4 regions of the Rhodococcus sp. PSi06 genome follow, and region 4 is predicted to be linked to each of the others. Evidence: riboswitches for the same ligand, from Rfam matches in the RefSeq annotation. Region 4 holds a riboswitch; each other region holds the start of a gene.
The links. Region 4 has a riboswitch for S-adenosylmethionine ahead of ACFI9K_RS18950 (ABC transporter substrate-binding protein). Riboswitches for the same ligand answer to the same signal wherever they lie in the genome.
Positions count from the first base shown of each region.

Region 1: it holds a riboswitch for S-adenosylmethionine, as region 4 does, so the genes downstream of both, ACFI9K_RS23060 (mandelate racemase/muconate lactonizing protein) here and ACFI9K_RS18950 (ABC transporter substrate-binding protein) in region 4, are expected to answer to the same signal.
Region 2: it holds a riboswitch for S-adenosylmethionine, as region 4 does, so the genes downstream of both, ACFI9K_RS05310 (bifunctional o-acetylhomoserine/o-acetylserine sulfhydrylase) here and ACFI9K_RS18950 (ABC transporter substrate-binding protein) in region 4, are expected to answer to the same signal.
Region 3: it holds a riboswitch for S-adenosylmethionine, as region 4 does, so the genes downstream of both, ACFI9K_RS07470 (aminotransferase class V-fold PLP-dependent enzyme) here and ACFI9K_RS18950 (ABC transporter substrate-binding protein) in region 4, are expected to answer to the same signal.

Region 1 covers NZ_JBHNYO010000021.1:23,224-26,666, forward strand. Annotated here, with positions in the region: gene ACFI9K_RS23050 (Fic family protein) at 1-737, opposite strand, end outside; gene ACFI9K_RS23055 (hypothetical protein) at 988-1,641, opposite strand; SAM riboswitch class IV at 1,831-1,950, shown strand; gene ACFI9K_RS23060 (mandelate racemase/muconate lactonizing protein) at 1,979-2,407, shown strand; gene ACFI9K_RS23065 (DUF6941 family protein) at 2,485-2,862, opposite strand; gene codB (cytosine permease) at 2,920-3,443, opposite strand, start outside.
Region 2 covers NZ_JBHNYO010000003.1:125,575-129,017, forward strand. Annotated here, with positions in the region: gene metX (homoserine O-acetyltransferase MetX) at 1-730, opposite strand, end outside; gene ACFI9K_RS05310 (bifunctional o-acetylhomoserine/o-acetylserine sulfhydrylase) at 727-2,076, opposite strand; SAM riboswitch class IV at 2,263-2,385, opposite strand; gene ACFI9K_RS05315 (MFS transporter) at 2,738-3,443, shown strand, end outside.
Region 3 covers NZ_JBHNYO010000004.1:189,275-192,717, forward strand. Annotated here, with positions in the region: gene ACFI9K_RS07465 (Pls/PosA family non-ribosomal peptide synthetase) at 1-1,270, opposite strand, end outside; SAM riboswitch class IV at 1,484-1,599, shown strand; gene ACFI9K_RS07470 (aminotransferase class V-fold PLP-dependent enzyme) at 1,654-3,009, shown strand; gene ACFI9K_RS07475 (hypothetical protein) at 3,164-3,443, shown strand, end outside.
Region 4 covers NZ_JBHNYO010000014.1:172,824-176,266, forward strand. Annotated here, with positions in the region: gene ACFI9K_RS18945 (ABC transporter permease) at 1-623, opposite strand, end outside; gene ACFI9K_RS18950 (ABC transporter substrate-binding protein) at 620-2,233, opposite strand; SAM riboswitch class I at 2,451-2,545, opposite strand; gene ACFI9K_RS18955 (phosphotransferase) at 2,814-3,437, shown strand.

The DNA of each region.
Region 1 (3,443 bases), on a different contig from region 4:
CGACGAGTCAGGCCGCGCCGGCGGAATACCGCGCTGATCAATGCACGTCCGATTCGGCCGTTGCCGTCGGTGAACGGGTGGATGGACTCGAACTGTGCGTGAGCGATCGCGGCCTGAGCGATGATCGGCATGTCCGTGCGGTTCGCGAACACCAGCAAGTCGTCCATCAGTTCGGGGACGAGATCCGGCGGCGGTGGAACGTACAGCGCATTTATGGGTGTGTAGTCGCTGCCACCGATCCAATTCTGCACATCACGCAGTGCGCCACTGTCTTTCGCAGTGTAGAAATCGGGAGCCATGAGAAGTCGGTGTGCGTCGAGGAAGGTGTCGAGCGACATCGGTCCACGGCCCGCAGCGTCGACCATCGTGCTCAGCGCGTGTATTGCAGCGAGTTGAGATTTGGCATCGGCGCTCGCCTTGCCCCCGGCCAGTGCGCGACCGAACGCATGCCAACCGGCGTCGACACTCTCGATTTTGGATGATGCCACGGATTCGCTTCGGAGCAGGAAATCTGCGAGCGGCGCGAGATGCTCGCCGAATCCCGCTTCGAGACGAGCCACCGCGATGATCGCAGCTTCCTGCGCCTGAGCGGTCTCGTTGGACGGCGAAAAGACAAGGTCTTTGATCTCAGGAGGGATCGACACCTCGATTCGATCGAGCGTGCGGTCTGCCTTCGAGCCTTGACGATGCCGAGGCTGCCAATCCTTGGTTGTTCGGGCGTGTGGCGGCCACGACATATCAACGCCTCCCTTGCAAAAATACAGCAACGACCATCTTAATGTACTTTGATGCACTTAAGTGTAGTTAAGTGCAGCGTTGTTTACGCGGGAAGCGGTGCGCTGCGGAGTCCGCATTCTGGTCGCCCTGTGTGAGCCGCATGCGATACGAAGCGCGACGCTCGCTGTGGCCCAATCGGCGCTGAGGGTGTGTTCGCCATTCACACCGAGGGTGGTGGGATGGTCGCGCGCGTGACGAATTCTCGAGTTTCTACGCTGTCGTGCGCAACGCCCACGCTCGCGCGAGTGCAAAGGTTGCCGCGAGTATGCACAGCACCGCCACGATCACGGCGACAAAGGTGGATGCCGTCGTGGAAAATCCGAGAATCCAGGCAATCCCCATGCCGGCGAGGGTGGCGAGGACACCGCCAATCGGAAGAAAGGCAGCCACAACCTTGGTCGTCCGAGATGGCAACGGATCGTGAGTTGCTCTGAGCAGCAATCGAACCGAGGCGACTCCGAGTACATAAGCGAAAACTGCGGTGCTTGCATAGATCGGGAGCAAGTAGTCGGGCGATACGCCCGAACTCGAACCGGAGAAGCTCGTGCCGACCAGAATCAGTACGGGCGTCATCCCCAGCGTCAATCCGACCAGACCGGCAACGACGACGAGCCCCACGCGCCGAGAAGGTTCGACGATGAATCGGTAGCCACACAGGTGCAGCGCCAGCCCTGCGAACATGCCGATCAAGGCGCCGGTCGACGCGGCGACGACGGGTCGTACCCACGGCCCCAACGTGGTGTCGGGTCCATAGAACGATTCGCCGGAGACGTACGCCGAGTACCCCAAAGTTCCCGTCACTGCGTGACCCAGCACCGCGATCACAATGCCGAGCAAAGCAAAACAACTTCCCTGTTTGATCACGCGTCAATGATGACGGATGTCCGATGTACGTCGAGAACCTCGGCCGGAGTGTTGCCCGGTCATCACAGGGTTTCATTCGGTCCCCACCGCGGCACCGCACCGATCGGCAAACAAGAGGCGCGTTCGTCGAAGTGCCCCGCTGACCCACAGGATTGTCGTAGGTGTACCCCTCGGCTATTGTCGAGGAAGGTTCAAGAGCGACAGCCGTAGGTACCTGGCCGGCTGTCCGGCAACCCCGTCTCCATCGACAGGGGTGCCCCAGGGGAAGAACCGGCGCATCCCGCAACCGCGGGTGCGCAAGTCGATGGAGGTTCGCACCTCCAGGACGAGGTGAACAATGTCTGCAGATGACGGACTCGAAATAGCACAAGCCAAATGGGAACCCATTCCGCCGGAGCGTCGTCGGGCCTGGTGCCAGACGCTGCTGAGCTATCCGCCGATATGGTTCGGGGTGTTCCCGATGCTGGAGACCCAGAGGCTGGTGCTCGCGGGTGGTTACGCGAACAGTGAGGCGTGGATCGACGTCGCGAAACGTGCTGAGGCAGTGGGCTTCACGCCGCGGACGTGGCTGATCTTTCGGCAGAGCCTCGAGCCGGCCTATTTGAAAGAACGGTTTCCCGCGCATCCCGAGAACATGCCCAAGCGGAGGGGAAACGGTGGTGTGGAGACCGTAGTGGTGGAACCCGAGGATTTCTCCGAGTGGCCATGGCTGTTCGAGGCGGGATATCGGGCGGGAGAGGCGACCCTGCACGCGTTGTCCCGCTGAGTGGGTCGGCTGCAGTGAGGCGTCTTGTCCCGGCTGCGGGCGCTCTAATAACTGACCGAAAGCCCCTTACCGCTCGATTAACCGAACGCGATACGAAGCCCGACGCTTGCTGTGGCTCCACCGGCGCTGAGGATGAAGTTGTGCCGTCCTTCGTCGCGGAACACCATCTGCATCGGCAGGAACCAGAACCGATTCTCGCCGGTGAAGCCGGTGCCGGGGATCTGAAGGCCTCGCTGATTGACGATGTGTTCGCCCTTCGCGTCGAGCACCTCGAGCGTTGCAGGGAAGTCCTTACCGATGTCGTCGGGCCCGGTCTGTAGCAACGCGACCAGCCGGCATTCGAGCATGCGGGTATCGCGCGGCACGGTGCAGGTATCCCATACACCGCCGAGGATGTCGAGCATGTCCTCGCTGACTCGTGCGTACTCCGCGAAGAACAATCCCGTGATGATCATCGGCGTCGGCTACCTCTCTTCGATGGACACTGGCTTCGCGGTGGAGTGTCGACAACCCTAAGCGGCCAGGGATCCGTGCGCTGACGCCGCGCCACGTCGATGCAGAACCATCGTGAGTGCAATAGCTACCACGATGCCGATCAACGGCGGGATTCCGATGTCAAGTTCTCCGGACAACCACGCGAGGGAGGCCGCGAAAGCGTAGACCGCGAGATGCCGCCAGTGAACGAGCGGGGGAGTGTGCCCCTCGGGAATGCCCTGCCGCCAGCGGCACAGGAAGTCTCCGATGAGAACCCCGCCCAGCGGAGGAATGAAGGTGCCGAGCAAGCTCAGGTAGTCGACCAGATGGTTGTGCACACCGACGAGCGCGAGCACGGTCCCGATGACGCAGCCGCCGATGATGAACGGTGCCTTCCGGGGATGCCGGAACATTTCCGCGCCGGCAACACCGAAGGCATATGCGGTGTCGGCGTTGCTCTTCCACAGGTTACCGAACAGCAAAATCAGGCCCCAGCCTACGAGCCCCAGGTTGTACAGAACCAGAACGAAATCGCCCTCACCGAAGGTTATTGCTCCGATCG
Region 2 (3,443 bases), on a different contig from region 4:
CGCTCTCGGTGCGATACGTCAGATGCGCAATGCGTCGCGCGATACCGAGTCCGGCCGTCGGAGACGTTCCGGAGCCGTGGTAGTTGCCACCCAGCCACCCCGGATCCGCTTTGATCGCGGCGATCTGCGTTGTCTGCGTGCCGATCTGGTCGGCCGTTGCCCGCGCACCGACTGCCAGAACCAGTGCCGCTGCCACGCGATCGGGACGACTGACGATCCATTCGAGGGTCCGCATCCCGCCCATCGAGCCACCGACCACGGCGGCGAAGCGGTCGATGCCGAGGGCGTCGGCGACAGCTGCCTCCGCCGCGACCTGGTCGCGGATCGAGATGTCGGGGAACGTCGATCCATACGGTGTGCCGTCGGGCGAGATGCTGCTCGGCCCGGTGGTGCCGCCGCATCCACCGAGCACGTTGGTCGCAACCACGCACCACTCGTCGGTGTCGATGGGACACCCGGGTCCGACCATTCCGTTCCACCAACCGGGCAGCGCATGATCCGCGTCCGGCGGGCCGGACACGTGCGAGTCTCCGGTCAGGGCATGTTCGACGAGCACGACATTGCTGCGGTCGGTGGCGAGCTCCCCCCACCGCTGCACGGCGACGGTCACCTGGGGGATGTGAGCACCGTTCTCGAGGTCGAGACCGCCGATGTCGATGGTGCCCAGCCGCCCGTCCGGAGACGGAAGAACCGCCTCCGGACGAACGCCTGTGTCGCAGCTGTTGCTCAAGATGCCGCCGCGCTGAAGCCGGCTTCGAGATCGGCGATGATGTCGTCGATTCCTTCGATTCCCACGGCCAGACGAACCAGACCCGGCGTCACACCCGATGCCGACTGCTCCTCGGGAGTCAGCTGGGAATGGGTGGTGGATGCGGGGTGGATGACGAGTGAGCGCACATCACCGATGTTAGCGACGTGGCTGTGCAGTGTGAGCGCGTTGACGAACTTCTTGCCCGCGTCCACGCCACCCTTCAGCTCGAACGCGACGATTGCGCCCTGTCCCTTGGGTAGCAATTCCTGGCCTCGCTGGTACCACGGCGACGACTCGAGTCCGGCGTAGTTGATGGAGACGACGTCGTCGCGGCCGGCCAGGAACTCCGCCACCTTCTGTGCGTTGGCCACGTGCCGCTCGATGCGCAGGCTCAACGTCTCGATTCCTTGGCTGATGAGGAAGGCGTTGAACGGAGAGACAGCTGCGCCGATGTCGCGCAGCAGCTGTACGCGTGCCTTGAGCGCGAATGCGGGAGCGCCGAGATCGGCGAACACCACACCGTGGTAACTCGGGTCGGCGGTCGTGAAGTTGGGGTGACGGCCCTGAGTCCAGTCGAAGGTGCCACCGTCGACGATCACGCCGGCGATCGCCGTGCCGTGTCCACCCAGGTACTTGGTCGCCGAGTGCACGACGATGTCTGCCCCGTGCTTCAACGGCTGCAGCAGGTACGGCGTCGCCACCGTGTTGTCCACGATCAACGGGATGCCGTTCTCGTGGGCTACCGCGGAGATTCCCGGGATATCGAGAATGTCGTTCTTCGGGTTGGAGATCGATTCGCCGTAGAACGCCTTGGTCGACGGCGTGATCGCGGCCCGCCACTGCTCGAGATCATCGGGATCGTCGACGAACGAGACGGTGATCCCCAGCTTGGGGAGGGTGTAGTGGAAGAGGTTGTAGGTGCCGCCGTACAGACGCGGGCTCGAGACGATGTGGTCGCCCGCCTCCGCAAGGTTGAGAATGGCAAAGGTCTCGGCTGCCTGACCCGACGCGACCAACAATGCTGCGACGCCACCTTCGAGAGCGGCGATGCGCTGCTCCACAACGTCCTGGGTGGGGTTGATGATGCGGGTGTAGATGTTGCCCGGCTCGGCGAGTCCGAACAATGCGGCCGCGTGATCGGTGTTGTCGAACGTGTACGAGGTGGTCTGGTAGATCGGCAGTGCGCGCGCGTTGGTTGCGCCGTCCGGCGTCTGACCCGAGTGGATCTGCTTGGTCTCGAAACTCCAATTGGCAGAGGGATCGGTGAACGGATCCTCGGTCGGTGCTCCGGTGGCGTCGACGATGTCGGGGTTCGAATCTGTCATGGCTGCTGATACTCCGTTTTCTGAAACGAGTTCGTCCGAAACAAGTCGGTACGAGAGAAATCGAATGTCGAATGATGCTCGAGGGGTCGAGCGCTACGGGGCGTATCGGTACAGCAACACATGAGAAAACCTCCTGACAGGCCTCGGCCCCTGGAGGCCGAAGATTCAGTGGGTCCGCTTCTTGCGGACCCGCGCTTGTCGATTCGGCACTTGCATGCAGGATCGGCCCGGTCGTTCACCCGGGGCACCCCACCGCGGCTGGAGGGTTGCCGGCCAGCAAGCCGGGGCTCGATGCTGGCACTCATGACCTGGCGGAAATCTTAGCGGGTACGGACGCGCCACAGGAACAAGGGCTTGGCCCGGCGGCCGAGAAGGGCCCCGGCAGTTGCTCGGGTGAGGACAATCACCGCTCTTCGGCTCGAAAACTGGAGGGTAGAGGGAAGACAATGGTCGAGTCGGCTGTTCCCCTACTGGGATGCGCTGTGCTGAATCGATTCTGTACGCCGCCGATCTCGCCGTTCACGTTCCCGATCGAAACGAAGGTAGTACCGCTGTGACTGTCACCGATTCCGCTCTTTCCCGAGTCAGCGCTGTGCGCGGCAAGGTGTCGAGTGGCCTGAGTGTCAGTCATCGACCGCACTCGACCCGCCGCAAGCTCGCGATGTTGGCTCTGTCCATCGGCGGCTTCGGCATCGGCACGACGGAATTCGCGTCGATGGGCTTGCTGCCGGACATCGCCACCACGATGGGGATTTCCGAGCCTTCTGCGGGCCACATGATCTCCGCCTATGCGCTCGGGGTCGTGGTCGGCGCTCCCACCATCGCTGCCCTGGCTGCCCGAGTTCCCCGGCGGATGTTGTTGCTGGTGCTGATGGTGGCCTTCACCCTGGGCAACCTCGGCACGGTGTTCGCACCCAGTTTCAACGAGCTCGTCGCCTCACGATTCGTCGCCGGCCTGCCGCACGGTGCGTACTTCGGAGTGGCCGCACTGGTGGCCGCACACCTCGCCGAACCAGGAAAACGCGCCAAAGCCGTCGCGATGGTGATGATGGGTCTCTCGGTCGCCAACGTCGTCGGCGTACCGGTGGCAACCTGGATCGGACAGGCTCTGGGGTGGCGCAGTGCGTTCGCTCTCGTGGCGGTCATCGGTGCCCTCACCGTCGCGGCGCTGGCTGTGTGGATGCCCCGGCTCGACGCCATGCCGACCACCAGCCCCATCACCGAGCTCGGTGCACTGCGCCGAAGCCAGGTGTGGATGACCCTGTTCGTCGGAATCGTCGGATTCGGTGGAATGTTCGCGGTGTACACCTACATCGCGTCGACGCTGACCGATGTCGCCGGCCTCGCTCGCGCACTCGTTCCGCTCG
Region 3 (3,443 bases), on a different contig from region 4:
TGTCTATCTCGCCGAGCTCGATGCGTCGACCACCGAGCTTGACCTGATCGTCGGCGCGACCCTGGAAGAGCAGGCCCTCGAGCTCGAGCTTGACCAGATCACCGCTGCGATACGCCCGGTCCCACCCGAGAGAGGGCATGGGAGCGTACTTCTCGGCGTCCTTGGCCGGGTCGAGGTACCGGGCCAGGCCGACACCACCGATGACGAGTTCACCGACCTCACCGACCTGGACCGGAGTGCCCGACGCGTCGACCACCGCCAGGTCCCAGCCATCGAGGGGCAGACCGATGCGGACCGGACCCGTCCCGTCCATGATCGCCGCGCATGCCACGACCGTCGCTTCGGTGGGGCCGTAGGTGTTCCACACCTCGCGTCCCTCGACGGCGAGCCGCTCGGCGAGCTCCGGGGGGCATGCTTCGCCGCCGAAGATGAGCAGTCGTACCGCTTCGAGTGCGACCGCCGGCCACAGCGACGCCAGGGTCGGCACCGTCGAGACGACACTGATGTCGCGGGAGACCAGCCAGGGACCGAGGTCGAAGCCGGACCGCACCAGCGAACGCGGTGCCGGCACCAGGCAAGCGCCGTGCCGCCACGCCAACCACATCTCCTCGCACGACGCGTCGAACGCCACCGACAGGCCGGCGAGCACTCGGTCGCCCGGGCCCAACGGATCCTTCTGCAAGAACATGCGCGCCTCGGCGTCCACGAACGCAGCCGCGTTGCGATGACTGACCGCGACGCCCTTGGGAGTGCCCGTCGAACCCGAGGTGAAAATGACCCAGGCGTCGTCCTCGGGAGTGGGCGGTCGCCCGGCATCCTGGGGGACATCCTGCTTGGGGGCGGTACCGGCGGCGATACCGCCTGCGGTGACGATGGCCGTCACCTTCGCCTCGCCGAAGACCAGCTCGGCTCGCTCCTCGGGATCGTCCGCGTCGACCGGTACGTACGCGGCACCGGCCGCGAGGATCGACAGAATGGCGACGTAGAGGGAGAAGGAACCGGACGGCATGCGGATGCCGACGCGATCGCCGCGCCGGACGCCGGCATCGGCGAGCCACTGGGCGCCCTCGGCGATGTCGTCCAACAATTCGGAATAGCTGACCGACACGGCACCGTCGTCGATGGCGGGGGCGTCGGGAAAACGATGGGCCGTATCGCGGAGAACGTCGATGAGCGTCCGGGCGGGCGGAGCGAGAGACGAGCGAAGAAACACCGCCGGTGCAGGCGCGGTGTCCGCGCTCGAACCCGGCAGATCGTTCTCTTGATGCACAGACAACCGGGCGTCCTTCTCATTCGTTTGCAAGCAACTCTGCGGTGGCAAGTGACTCTGTGGTGCTGGTGAGCAGCAGCGTCGTTGGTTATCTCACGTTCTGTTGGCCAGCAGGTGAACGAGCGCGTGTTCCCACCGCGGAAATCCTACTGCGGCTCGTGGCCGAGTCCCGGCTTGACAAAACTGCAGCGAGTTTGTCATTGTCTTTTCCACGGTCACGAGTACCAGCATCGAGCCCCGGCTTGCTGGTCGGCAACCCTCCTTCGCGGCGGGGTGCTCCGGGTGACGACCAGGCTGCAGCCGGAAATCCGGTGCGGCAAGCGCGGACTCGTTCAACACAATCTTCGGTTGCGGGTCCCTCGAACGTGAGGGCTTGATCTGTCATGACATCTGTACTCTCCCGTCCCTGCACTCCTTTTGCCCCTGTTTCGGGCACGGATCTGCAGGTTCCCCTGGTGCAGGGCGGCACCGCCGCGTACGCGAACTTCGACTACGCGGCGAGCGCGCCGGCACTGTCCGCGGTGACCGATCGAATAGCGGAATTGCTGCCGTTCTACTCGAGTGTGCATCGAGGGGCCGGCTACGCATCCCGCGTCTCGACGGCAGCTTACGAGAAAGCTCGGGTGACCGTCGCCGATTTCGTTGGTGCGCAACTGGATTCGGTGGTGGTGTTCACCCGCAACACCACCGACTCGCTGAACCTGCTGGCTGCGTGTGTGCCGGGCGAGACAGTGGTACTCGATATCGAGCACCATGCGAATCTGCTGCCGTGGCGCGATCGCCGGGTGGTGGTGGCCGCGTCCACACTGGCCGAGACCATCGACCGCCTGGATGCCGAGCTGGCCGCGAAACCCGCTGCACTGCTGGCGATCACGGGTGCATCCAATGTCACCGGTGAAGTCCTCCCGATCGAGCAGCTCGCCGCGCTGGCGCATCGGCACGGCGCGCGGATCGTGGTGGACGGTGCTCAGTTGGTTCCGCATCGCCGTATCGACATCGCCGCCCTCGACGTGGACTACCTCGCCTTCTCCGGACACAAGTTGTACGCACCGTTCGGAGCGGGAGTGCTTGTGGGAAAACGTGATTGGCTCGACGTCGGCACGCCGCACCTGGCCGGCGGCGGAGCGGTGCGCAGGGTGAGCATCGAGCACACCGACTGGGCCCCGGCCCCGCAGCGGCACGAGGCAGGCACCCCCAACGTGCTGGGAGTCGCCGCTCTGGCCGCGGCCTGCGAAGCCATCGCGGGATTCGACGACGCCGAGCTGCAGGCTCACGAACACGAATTGTCGTCCCGGTTGCGGACCGGCCTGGCGGCACTGGACGGCGTCGAATTACTTCAGGTGTGGGCCGACGCACCCGACACCGTCGGCATCGTCACCTTCACCGTGGCCGGACGCGACCCCGGCGAGGTGGCTGCGTACCTGTCCGCCGAGCACGGAATCGGCGTTCGAGACGGAAAATTCTGTGCGCATCCGCTGCTGAGCCGGCTCGGGCACGCGGACGGCGCGGTACGAGCCAGCATCGGCCTCGGCAGCTCCGCCGCCGATGTCGACCGACTCGTCGACGCCCTGGCCGCCCTGGTCGCGTCGGGCCCGAACTGGCATTACGAAGAGGACGCCGGCTGGTGGAATCCCGTGCCGGATCCTCGGCCATTCCCGGGCCTGGTCGACGGGGCGGCCGGGGTGGGTGGGCCCCGCGCGGCCGGGGTTGGATCCCCGTGCACCCCCTCGGACGGTTAGCATGGCTTCATGACCATGAGTGTCGTGTGGCAGGGCAACCGTCACTGGTGCAACAGATATGTGGATCTGTGCCGCACGGCGTCCGGGTCGTGTTCGATTTCGGCTCCGCTCCGACCGAATGCGTTCTCCGACTTCTAGAACCAGGACACCACTCATGTCGCACAATCACACCCGCATCGCCGTCGAATTCGATTCGATCTGGTCCGAACTGACCGTGGCACCGGACGCGGACGTTGTCCGAATTCAGGCTTCCGACCTGCGGGAAGCGCAGCAACAACGCGCAAGGCTGCGCGCCGAAGCCGTCGAACGCGGCGAATCCGCCGAAGGTACCGCGGTGTTCCTCGACCTCGAGATCCATATCGCGGCCGACGCTCGCACAGCTCGTCGCGAGTTCGCCGGTCTCGACGCGCCGACCAGCCCGTCGTCCATCCGCT
Region 4 (3,443 bases):
GGTTGTTTCCATGTGGTGGCCATACTGGTGGCGAGCACCTGAGCGATGACGGCACCGGTCGGCAGTGCCAGTGTCACAGCAGGCAGCACCAACGATGCCGCGCCGGCGTCACCGAACGCCGGGAACCAGCGCAGTCGGAACGAGAACAGTTGCAGCAGCAGTAGTCCTACCCAGAAGGTCGGCACAGCCACTCCCAGCGGGGGAAGCGCGAACAGCAAATTCTTCAGCCATGGGATCTGGGTGTACGTGGCTGCGTACGCCACCGCGGATCCGAATACGACGGCCAGCACCAGGGCCGTCCCCGCCAGGCCGAGTGTGCTGGGCACCGCGTCGAGGATGGCCGTAGTCACCGGCTGACCGGTGGCGATGGACAATCCGAAATCACCCTGCACGGCACCGACCAGCGAGTGCCAGTACTGCACCAGCACCGGCTGATCGAGACCGTAACGAGCCTGCAGCTCAGCGATGGCTGCAGCGTCGGCCGGGGTACCCGAGCCGGCCGAATCCACGGCAAGACTGACCGGGTCCGACGGCAGCAGGAACAGCACGATGAACGAGATGGTGAACGCCGCCCACAGCACGGCCGCTGCTTGCAGTACCCGCTGTCCGATGTAGCGGGTCATGCGCTCAGCCAGGTATCGAAGAACTGCAGCCGCGCCGAGGCCTCGAAATTCAGATCCTGCACTTTCGACGCCGCGCCGACCGCCTGCGAAAGCTCGATTGTGGGAATCCACAAGCCGTTGTCCAGCACCTGCTGCTGCGCCGTAGCGAGAATTCCGTTGCGCGCCGGCACGTCCGTGGCCCCGAGCTGATCGGTCAACGATGCATCCAGATCAGGGATCGGGCCGCGCGCGTTCAGGTTTCGTCCGTCCACCGCAAACGAGGTACGCAGAATGTCGCCGTCGGCGCGGGTGCTGTTGTAGTACGTCGCGTCGTAGTCCTTCGTGCCCTGCCGTGCCGTCGCCTCCGAATTGGAGACCAGCTCGAGCTGTAGGTCGACGCCCACCGCACGCAACTGCTGCTGGGTCAGCTCCAGAATTGCCTGATTGCCGGCGAACACGGCCGAGTACATGACCTTGAAACTCAGCTTCTCGCCATCCTTTTCGCGGATCCCATCTGCACCGGGAGTCCACCCCGCATCGTCGAGCAGCGATGTCGACTTCTCGGGGTCGTAGGTGACATCGGCGAGTTCGACGAAGCCCGGAGTGGCGCTGGCCAACGTGCTTGTCGCCGTCCGGAAGTCCGGTCCCAGGACGGTGTCGACGAGTTCCTGACGGTTGATCGCCGGTACCAGGGCTGTGCGGACGGCGGGGTCCCGAAGCGCACCGCGGGTGACGTTGGGCTGAATGCCGAACGGAACGCCCGGGTTGGGGGCCGTCAGGATCCGGCCACCGGTCGCCTCGATCTGCGGCGCATCCTGCGGTAGTGCGTCGCTGACGGCGTCGAGCTGATCGGAGGAGAGGCTGCCGGTACGTACACCCGACTCCGGCACGATGGTGAACTCGACACGGTCCAGGTAGGCCTCGCCTGTGTGACCGAACGCCGCAGAGCCCCAGGCATATCCGGATCGCTTGGCCAGCGTGACGGAGCGATCCTGCTGATAGTCCGCGTAGGTGAACGGTCCCGATCCGATGTTGGTACCCAAGCACCGTGACTCTGCCGACTGCGCCGACGTCGCGCTGGATTGAATTCCGAGCTGAGGCGTCGAACTCGCCTGCAGGAACTGTGCATTGGGTGCCGCGAAGTCTATGCGGACCGTCAGCGGATCGATGACGGTTGCACCCTGATATCCGGTCAGGTAACTGGCAGCCAGAGGCGCTTTGGCCGCACCGAGAGTGCCGGTGATGGCGTCGAAATTCTCTTTTACGGCGGCGGCGTCGAGCGGCGTGCCGTCACTGAACGTCACACCGTCCTTCAGCTGGAACGTGAAAGACCGTGCCTCGGGACCGACTTCCCAGCTTTCGGCCAACCACGGTTCGATCTCTCCTGTCTCCGGATTCTGGTCGGTGAGAGAGTCGACCACTTGCCGGGTGACATAGATCGTCTGGTTGGTGCCGGACTGGGCCGGGTCGGAGCAGGTGGGAGCGCCGGACAGGCCGTAACGCAGCGTGCCGCCGGACTGCGGGGGTCCGGCATCGGCAGCCGAGGTGGTAGCGCTGCCGGCGCATCCGGCAAGCAGTGTGGCGGTGGCGGCGAGAACTCCGGCCACCAAAAGTGCAGGGCGAGTGGACACGTGGGTGTCTCCGGTATCTTGTCGATCGCACGAGAACTCCCGCGTCCGAGCCACGTGTGCCCAGGAAGGAGTTGGTGCAGATGATGAGGTGGTGTCGAAATGTACGGTGCTGAAATGTCAGCTGAGACAGGTCGAACCGTTCAGACGGCACAGATCGACATGCAGCCGACGGCATCCGTCGACGAAACCTGAGGCGACTCGGGTATTCACGTGCATTCCTCCATCGGTCCCGGCGGTAGCACCCTCACCCGACGAGTCGGGGGGTTGCTGCGACGTCATAGAGCCAGGTCTCTCGGTCGCTCTGGATGGTCCTACGGTTACCGATACTACGAGAGGCTCGGCGCAGTTGCCAACCGGGGTGGAGATCGACGCTGATTTCCGGTGCGCTTCTGCATCGACGTGAGAGTGTAGAAGTATGCGGGACGACGCGGAAATTCCCTTGCACGGGGGCAACAGGACTGCCGTTCACCGGGTAGCCGAGACGGTGCGTCGAACGGCGGGAGACCATTCGCCTGCCGTGCACTGCCTTCTGAAAGAGTTGGAGCACAGGGGTTTTTCCCACGCTCCGCGTTTCTTGGGGATGGATGCTCAGGGTCGGGAAGTACTCACCTACCGGCATGGAATTGCCGGCAACTACCCGATGCCCGCGGCCATTCGTAGTGTCGATGCCCTGGAGAGTGCTGCCCGCATCATACGAAAATTGCACGACTCGACCATCGGTCTGCAGTTGCCGGACGGCCATGCTCGACACCTTCCCGAAGGCGTCGAACCCGAGGTGATCTGTCACTGGGATGCAGCTCCGTACAACTTCGTCTTCGACGGTTCCGTGGCTGTCGCGTTGATCGATTTCGACGAAGCCGGACCGGGACGACGCATCGACGACATGGCCTATTTCGCCTACAGATTCGCGCCGCTTTGCAGTAACGACAACTTTTCCGACGGAGGGTGGGAGCCAGACACCGACCGGTGGGACAGGCTGCGCCGGATTTTCACGACGTATCCCACCCCTCGGGCCGACGAACTCTCTGACATCGTCATCGCCAGACTCGAGGTGATGAGGCGCGCAGTCGAAGACGGACCGAACCACGAGCACGGTGCACTGTATTCGCGAGATCAACTGTTCATCGATCGAAATCGAGACCGCATCGGCGACGCCATTGCGGCTGCTGCCGAAGCCGTCCTGGAATCCGAAAGCTCGCTGTGAGGACTA